4 regions of the Nitrincola nitratireducens genome follow, and region 3 is predicted to be linked to each of the others. Evidence: predicted binding sites of a transcription regulator. Region 3 holds the regulator's gene; each other region holds the start of a gene.

What was found. The regulator FNR, encoded in region 3, switches genes on or off when oxygen is low (the NO sensors DNR and NnrR bind a similar motif). The targets are predictions, from matches to a motif close to TTGATNTANATCAA.
Positions count from the first base shown of each region.
Region 1: the regulator FNR is predicted to act here: its motif matches at 773-786, upstream of D791_RS09445 (cytochrome-c peroxidase).
Region 2: the regulator FNR is predicted to act here: its motif matches at 980-993, upstream of D791_RS00205 (cytochrome-c peroxidase).
Region 4: the regulator FNR is predicted to act here: its motif matches at 733-746, upstream of D791_RS04490 (histone deacetylase family protein).

Region 1 covers NZ_AONB01000009.1:39,228-41,434, forward strand. The annotation lists gene D791_RS09440 (imelysin family protein) at 1-687, opposite strand, end outside; gene D791_RS09445 (cytochrome-c peroxidase) at 851-2,014, shown strand.
Region 2 covers NZ_AONB01000001.1:42,402-44,608, forward strand. The annotation lists gene rpe (ribulose-phosphate 3-epimerase) at 1-267, shown strand, start outside; gene D791_RS00200 (phosphoglycolate phosphatase) at 264-953, shown strand; gene D791_RS00205 (cytochrome-c peroxidase) at 1,094-2,149, shown strand.
Region 3 covers NZ_AONB01000001.1:515,060-517,266, forward strand. The annotation lists gene D791_RS02400 (recombination-associated protein RdgC) at 1-16, opposite strand, end outside; gene D791_RS02405 (adenine phosphoribosyltransferase) at 21-563, opposite strand; gene fnr (fumarate/nitrate reduction transcriptional regulator Fnr) at 595-1,365, opposite strand; gene D791_RS21645 (oxygen-independent coproporphyrinogen III oxidase) at 1,494-1,892, opposite strand; gene D791_RS02415 (radical SAM protein) at 1,871-2,207, opposite strand, start outside.
Region 4 covers NZ_AONB01000003.1:117,037-119,243, reverse strand. The annotation lists gene D791_RS04495 (DEAD/DEAH box helicase) at 1-664, shown strand, start outside; gene D791_RS04490 (histone deacetylase family protein) at 847-1,773, shown strand; gene D791_RS04485 (TRAP transporter large permease) at 1,828-2,207, opposite strand, start outside.

The DNA.
Region 1 (2,207 bases), on a different contig from region 3:
TAAATCACTGATCAACAAATCAGTAACAACGGATAGATATTGACGACGACGATCACAGTTTCCGCCCGTACACTCGTCTAAGCTGAAATCTGTCGCTGGGCGTTCGCCTGAGCCCGGCTCAGTACCATAAAGATCCTGACCCCAAAGTAAAAACTCAATGGCGTGGTACCCAATGGCAACGTTTGCTTCAATATCATCAATCTCATGCAGAGTATCGCTTAATAACTCGGCGGTGATTTCAGACACGTCTATTGTTTGGTTACCAAGCACCAAGGTTTGATTGGCAATAACGTTGGCCGCATAGAAGGGGTTTTCGTCAGATTCTTCTCCGTAATGTTCAACACTGACATAGTCGATTAAACCTTCATCCAGTGGCCAGGCATTCACGCGCCCTTCCCACTCATCGACGATTTCATTGCCAAAACGATATACTTCCGTTTGCATGTAAGGGACACGCGCATCACGCCAGGCTTGGCGAGCTGCTTCGAGATTGGCTTCCGTTGGGTCATTCAAAAAGGCATCAATTTTAGATTTCAGCTGAAGAGCACCAGCAACTGAATCACTGTAAGCTGCTTCAGCGATGTTGGCATAGGTCGTAATGACTTGGGCAGGTGTGGCAGCAAATACGCTTGAAGCGCCTAAGCCCAGTGCCATTCCGACCAAAACTCCTGATAACCGCTTGTTCATTGCAAACTCCCTCTGATGAATTAAGATGCAGAATAATATAATTGATAGTCATTATCATTACAATTATTTATTATATGTAGATTATTTGATCCTGATCAATGGTATTGACTTCGATTAGTCGCTAGGCTTCATTTTTCTCATGGCATTGGAGACGGATTCCGTCATGAAATACACCCTCATACGAATGCTGAAAATGGCCTTTATAGGTTTGTTATTGAGCATGCCCTTTCAAGTAAATGCACAATCCTTTGACGCTGAAAAAGCAGAACTCGGCCAACGATTATTTTTTGATCCCAATTTATCGCGCAATCGCACCCAATCGTGTGCAACCTGCCATGCACCTTCCACGGCTTTTTCAGACTCTAGACCCAACCTTACCGACTCAGCGGCCTCCCTTGGTGACGATAATCAGTCTTTCGGTGACCGAAATGCCCCCATGGTCACCTATGCTGCTCAGACCCCTGATTTCCACCGAAATGCACAAGGGATTTATGTGGGTGGTTTTTTCTGGGATGGGCGTGCGGCGAACTTAGCCGAGCAGGCAAAGGGCCCCCCGCTCAACCCAATTGAGATGGGAATGCCTGATGAAGAGTCGGTCATTGAACGAATATTGGAAAATCCGATTTATCCTCCACTGTTTAAAGCTCTATATGGTGAGCCAATCTTTGAGAACACCCAAGCCGCCTATAACGCCATGGCAGATGCGCTTGCTCATTTTGAGAAAACCGAGTTATTCAACCCTTTTGATTCAAAATATGATCGCTATCTTCAAGGAAAGGCACAGTTAACGCCTGAAGAAGAGCTGGGCATGACGCTGTTTTTCTCGCAACAGTTCACCAATTGCAATCTGTGCCATCAACTCAACCCTTTGCCTGGTCGAGAAAAGGAAGTGTTTAGCAATTTTGAATATCACAATATTGGCGTGCCTGTGAACGCTAAACTCAGAGAGATTAATGGTGTCACCGATAACGACGTTGGACTCTTTGCTCATCCTGAGGTCGACGATCCATCCAGTATCGGAAAATTCAAAACACCCAGTCTGCGTAATGTAGCCGTGACTGGGCCCTATATGCATAACGGCGTGTTTCAGGACTTACGCACGGTTATCCTTTTCTATAATCAATACAATTCACGAAGCGCCAAAATGCGCATCAATCCAGAAACAGGTTTAGAATGGGAAGCACCCGAAATCCCCGAAAACATTTCACTCACCGAACTGCAAACAGGTCCGGCTCTTGACGACAAACGCGTAGATGCATTAGTTGCATTTCTCAAGACCTTAACCGATGCTCGCTTTGAGCATTTACTTAACGCCAGCACTGACTAATCAAGCAAATGCCTCCACCCTACCCAGCCTTTACCATCACGAGCAAGGCTGGGTCATCAACCACTTAGTTCACCTTTCCTACTTAAAAAACCTTCATCTCAATAATTCTTGAGTCTTTTACACAGTTTTTTGCGATTAATGTTGCAGTGCAACATAGATGAGCTATAATAGATACAACTTAAGTCTACTTTAC
Region 2 (2,207 bases), 470 kb from region 3:
ATATTGCTGATGTCGGTGAACCCTGGCTTTGGTGGCCAAACGTTCATTCCTTCTACACTTGATAAGCTGAAAGAAGCGAAAGCGCGTATCGATGCCAGTGGTTTTGATATTCGCTTAGAGGTTGATGGCGGTGTTGGGTTAAAAAACATTGGTGAGGTAGCCAAAGCAGGGGCCGACACTTTTGTGGCTGGGTCTGCAATTTTTAATACACCGGATTACCAAAAAACGATTAATGAAATGCGATCTATTTTGGCGTCGATCAAATGAGGCAAGAACAGTATCGGCTGTCCGATCATTTTGAGAGTGGTTTGCCAAGGTTAGTGATGTTCGACTTGGATGGAACCTTGGTCGACAGTTTGCCTGATTTGGCACATGCCATTGATCAAATGCTGCCTGCATTAGGGCGTCCCCCTGCAGGGATCGAGCAGGTTGGACGCTGGGTTGGAAAAGGTGCGCACCACTTGGTTCAAGAGGCGCTTGGGTTGTCGAGCGCGTCACAGGATCCAGAGTTATTCTCAGTGGCCTATGAGCTATTTTTAGCTGCCTATAGTCAAGCCAATGGTCGTCAAGCTCGACTCTTTCCAGATGTGCAAGCATTCATAGAGTATCTAGAGCAACAGGGGGTGATGCTGGCATTGGTGACTAATAAGCCCGAAGCCTTTACGCTGCCATTACTCGACGCAATGAATCTTAAATCGCACTTTTCGTTAATCGTATCGGGCGATACACTGCCCTTGAAAAAGCCGCATCCAGATCAATTGCTGCATGTGATTCAGCATTTTGGCGTTGATTTGGCGCAGAGCTTAATGGTGGGTGATTCCAGTAATGACGTCTTGGCTGCAAGGGCGGCAGGTTGCCCAGTTGTGTGTGTCTCCTATGGGTACAACCATGGCGAATCCATTTACGACGCGCATGCAGATGCTGTGGTTGATTCGATGATGGCCTTAGTTTAAAACGTTCAATCAAACTGGATTAAAGTTTGATCTATGTCAATTTTAGGTCGATCTAATTAAGTTTGTTTGATTGTAAAGCCGGAGCTCTTTGCTAAACTGTCCCTGAGTATAAACCTGATAAGGGTATCCAAGGGGGCAGTATGAAAAGAAAAATGAGTGGGCTGTGCATTGCCATTGGTTTAGCGATGGTATCGTCTTCAGCCGTTATTGCAGATGAACTCAGAGTAAGAGCGAATGCGCTTTTTTCTGCAGTTCCCACCGAGGCGCCTGAAATTGAAGGCAATGTACTAACGCCCGAAAAAGTAGAATTGGGCAAAATGTTGTTCTTCGAACCACGCCTATCTTCCAGTCACTTAATTAGCTGCAACACCTGTCACAACGTGGGCATGGGCGGTCACGACTATCTACCTGTATCGATTGGTCATGGCTGGCAAAAAGGGCCGCGTAATGCACCAACCGTCTTTAATGCTGTGTTCAACGCAGCCCAGTTTTGGGACGGTCGTGCCGCTGACTTAGCTGAGCAGGCAAAGGGGCCTGTGCAGGCGGGTGTTGAAATGAGCAGTACGCCAGCGCGTGTTGTGGCAACCTTAAACAGTATGCCTGAGTACATTGAGCGTTTTAAAGCGTCTTTCCCAGGTGAGGCTGATCCGGTTACGTTTGATAATATGGCGGTGGCCATCGAAGCGTTTGAGGCAACGTTGATTACGCCTAATGCGCGTTTCGATCAGTATCTGGGGGGTGCAGATGATGCGTTGACCAGTGACGAGAAAGAAGGATTGGCCCTGTTCATGGATAAAGGCTGTGCAGCCTGTCATGCAGGGGTTAACTTTGGTGGTCAGCAATACTTCCCATTTGGGCTTGTGACACGTCCAGGAGCGGATATTCTTCCTCCAGGGGACAGAGGTCGTGTAGAGGTCACCAATACTGCATCGGATGAATACGTGTTCCGTGCTGCACCTTTGCGCAACATTGAGTTAACTGCGCCGTATTTCCATTCTGGGGCTGTTTGGGACTTGGAAGAAGCGGTTGCGGTTATGGGAACGTCTCAGCTAGGGACCGAACTGAACGATGAGCAGGTGCAGAAAATCACTGCGTTCTTGCGGACACTAACAGGCGATATTCCTGAGGTGGTGTACCCGATTTTGCCAGTGAGCACGGCAACCACTCCAAAACCTGTGGATATGGTCGATTACTAATGCCTATCCTGTAAAAAAATACCGGAGCTTGCTCCGGTATTTTTTTGGTTGTGACACA
Region 3 (2,207 bases):
TCTTAAACCAATTCATTCAGTTAAAGTCCTTCGTAGGCGAGTAACGCAAAAACAGGTATGCCACTGTCTTGAATACGTTGCGAGCCTTTTAGATCGGGTAGGTCGATTAAGGCAGCGACTTCGGCCACTTGTCCGCCTAAGCGCTTAATAAGAGACGCTGCCGCAAGAACGGTTCCGCCTGTTGCGATCAAATCGTCAAAAATTAAGACAGTATCACCCTCTTGGATGGCGTCTTTTTGAAGTTCGACCGTCGCCGATCCATATTCAAGCGAGTATTCCTCTGCGATGGTTTCGCCGGGTAGCTTGCCTTTTTTTCGGATCAGCACCAAGGGCAAATTCAGTTGATACGCAACCACAGAGCCCAGGATAAAGCCTCTGGCATCTATACACGCGACATGGGTAATCGAGCTGTCTATGTAGCGCTGAATAAACGCATCACAGGTGATTCGCATGGCTTTGGGATCTTTAAAAACAGGGGTGACATCACGAAAAATAACGCCGGGTTCTGGCCAGTCTGAGATAGACCGGACCACGGATTTGACATAAAACTCATCGTAAGACATTTAAAACTCCAGCGAGACCCGGACATCGGGTTTAAAGAGAGGTTTTGCAAGCAGGTGTCGGCTTGTCAATGGCTTCACCTGATAGTTCGAAAAGCGCATCATAGTTCAGAATTTCAACTTGTTTACCATCAACAAGAATCATGTTTTGCGTTTGGAAGCGTGTGAAAATACGGCTGATGGTTTCAACGGCTAAACCAAGATAATTGCCTATCTCATTTCGTGACATAGATAAACGCAAGTAGTTTTGAGAGTAGCCTCGTTCATGAAAACGTTGCGTCAGCTTGATCAGAAAGGTGGCCACGCGCTGCTCCGCTGTTTTTTTCGACAAAAGCGTCATCATCTGTTGGTCATTGCTGATTTCGCGGCTCATGGTCCGAAGAATCTGGCGACGCAGCTCAGGCATGTGGCCTGATAGATCGTCCAAGCGCTCAAAAGGGATTTCGCAGACGGTGGTGGTTTCCAGAATTTTGGCTGAAACAGGGTAGGCCGTATCGTTGAAGCCACTGAGCCCCACCAGCTCTCCTGGAAAAAAGAAACCTGTGATCTGCTCTTCGCCATCATTGGTGATGCAGTAGCTTTTTACAGAGCCCGCACGAATGGCAAAAATGCTTGTAAAGGTATCACCTTGTCTAAACAGGTGCTCGCCTTTTTTTAATGGACGGCTTTTATCAATGATATTATCAAGGCGCTCCATCTCCGTCATGTTCAAGGATACGGGCAGACACAAGGAGCTTAAACTGCAGGTGCTGCAGTGCACTTGATTGAGACTGTGAAGTTTGCCTGTTGAGCGTTTTTCTTCCATTCGTACACCTATCACCTTATCGGAATGAACATCGGATGCTCTCGATTGGGTATTATGTAACATTTAGGCGGCGGGGTGAAGAAGTATCCGGCAGTTGCGAATAGGCAATTGCCGGACGCACGCGAGCTTTAAATAATTCTGGAGTATCCGCGAACAGGTGCTTGCTTTGGAATATACGCATCAAACGTCATGCAAATGCGTCTAATTAATAAGCGCCCTGCAGGTGTGACTTGAATAACCCCCTTGTCCAACGTGATCAAGCCATCGGCTTCGAATTGCGCAAGCTCCGTCAGCTCCTCAGCGAAGTAGGTCGCGAAATTGATGTCAAAGCGTTGTTCAATATCCGCAGGGTTCAACGAAAAATGACAAATGAGTTGGTTAATAACAGCTGAGCGAATTCGATCATCTTCATTTAAACTAATGCCGCGCTTTATCGCATGTTGCTTATGATCAATTGCATCGGTGTACAGGCTTAAGTCATGCTCGTTTTGGTAAAACACGGAGCCTATCTGGCTAATAGAGGACACACCAATTGCAACCAAGTCACAATCAGAGTGTGTGGTGTAGCCTTGAAAGTTGCGATGCAGTTGGCCATTTTGCTGGGCAATCGCAAGGCTGTCATTCGGCTTTGCAAAATGATCCATGCCGATATAGACATAGCCCGCACCCAGTAGTTTATTAATGGTGTGTTGTAGGATATCCAGTTTGACATCGGCAGATGGCAGGGTGTCGGATTGAATGTGTTTTTGCGAACGAAAGCGATCCGGTAGGTGAGCGTAGTTAAAGACAGACAGGCGATCAGGCTCATCCGAATGATTTCATCCAGCGTTGCATCAAAACTT
Region 4 (2,207 bases), on a different contig from region 3:
GCGTTTGATCAGTGCCATTTTAGACGAAGAAAAGCCAGAAAGAGCCGTGGTATTTACCAACACTCGCGCCGCTTCAGTGCATCTGGGCAATGTCTTGAAGTATCACAAGCATAGAACAGCATCTCTGCATGGTGAGATGGACCAAGTTGAACGCCGCAAAACCCTGCGTTTTTTTAGAGATGGCCATGTGCAGGTTCTCGTTGCCACTGACGTTGCCGCACGCGGCTTGGATATTGACGGAGTGGATCTCGTCATTAACTTTGAAATGCCACGCTCTGGAGATGAATACGTTCACCGTATCGGTCGTACTGGGCGTGCAGGGAAATCAGGCACTGCAATTACACTGATCGCGCCGTCTGAGTGGAATCTAATGAGAAGCGTCGAGCGTTATCTCAAACTGTCATTTACTCAGCGCACCATTGCAGGTTTCCTAGGCCATTACAAAGGCCCTGAAAAAGTCAAAAGCTCAGGTAAAGCAGCTGGCAGTAAGAAGAAAAAAGAACTTAAGGATAAACTAGATACTAAGCCTAAGGTGAAAGAGCGTCATCGCGACAAGAAAGCCATCGGCAAACGTCGTGCACCGACATCGAATGCAGAGTCAGCAACCCCTATTGACCAAGGTTTTGCGCCTCTGAAAAAAAGAAAAGCGCCGGATGCTGGGTGACACACCGACGCCTAAAAGTACAGTTCTATGCTGTAGATACATCCTACAGTGGGACTCAAAGCTAAAGCTTGATCTGAATCAAGCTTTAGCACAGTTTGAAGTTTTTTCTAAAAATACAACTTTCGCCTAACCTTAATTAATTCCTTTATACTCTAAAATAGGGAAGTTGAAGGAGAAAAATAATGACGGCAACGGCGTACATCACTCATGAAGACTGCATGCTCCATAATATGGGGCCAGACCATCCAGAAAGCCCAACGCGACTGCAAGCCATACACAAAGTGCTCAGTCGAACTGGACTACTCGATCATTTAGATCAACTTACTTCGGTGCATGTAACTGAAGAGCAAATCAAACTCGCCCATGCAAATCTTCACCATAAAAAATTAACGATGAAGCTGCCAAGAGAGGGAGTTGTATACACAGACGATGATACAGCACTCTGCCCCGACTCATTGCATGCCGCCAGCTTAGCGGCGGGAAGTGCGATACTGGCAACCAATCGTGTTTTAGCGGGAAAAGCGAAAAATGCGTTCTGCGCGGTACGCCCACCGGGGCATCATGCCGAGTACAACATGGCCATGGGCTTTTGCTTTTATAACAATGTCGCTATCGGTGCCTGTCATGCCCTAACCCACCCATCCATCTCCCGCGTGGCGATCTTGGATTTCGATGTGCATCATTGCAATGGCACCGTGGATATTTTTAAAGATCGACCAGAGGTGTTGGTCTGCTCCACTTTCCAACATCCTTATTATCCCGAGCGATATTGCTCAATTGACCGCCCGAACATTGTCAATTGTCCACTCGCAGCACACTCTGATGCATCCCTGTTCCGTGATGCCATTGAACAGCAATGGCTGCCCGCACTCAGGACACACAAGCCCGATATGATTTTTATTTCAGCAGGGTTTGATGCACACAAAGAAGACCCAATGGCTGATTTAAATTTAGATGAAGAGGACTATCGCTGGGTTACTCAGAAAATTATGCAAATTGCGGATGAGTTTTCTGAAGGGCGAATCGTGTCGGTACTTGAAGGTGGATACAACCCTGTATCACTTGCGTTTAGTGTTCAGGCACACTTGGAAGTCTTAGCTGGTTTTTAGAAAAGCCCCCTAGCGCCTACTGTACGAGACGCTAGGGGCAATGTCTATATCGTGTTAACGACCGTAAATCATGTCCGGCAACCAAGTCACTAAGCCTGGGAACAGAATCAACAAGCCAATAACCATGACTTGCAAGAAGACAAACGGCATAGCACCTTGATAGATATGGCGTGTTGTAATGCTATCCGGAGCCACGCCTCGCAAATAGAAGAGCGCAAAACCGAAAGGCGGTGTTAAGAAACTGGTTTGCAGATTCACTGCAACCATTACCCCTAACCAAATCGGATCGATGTCCATCATCAGCAATATCGGCGCCGTAATTGGAATTACCAAGAAGATGATTTCAAAGGTATCCAGAATAAAGCCTAGAATAAACATCAACAGCATCACAAAAATGATCGCCCCCACCTTACCTCCCGGTAAGCTGTTGAGGA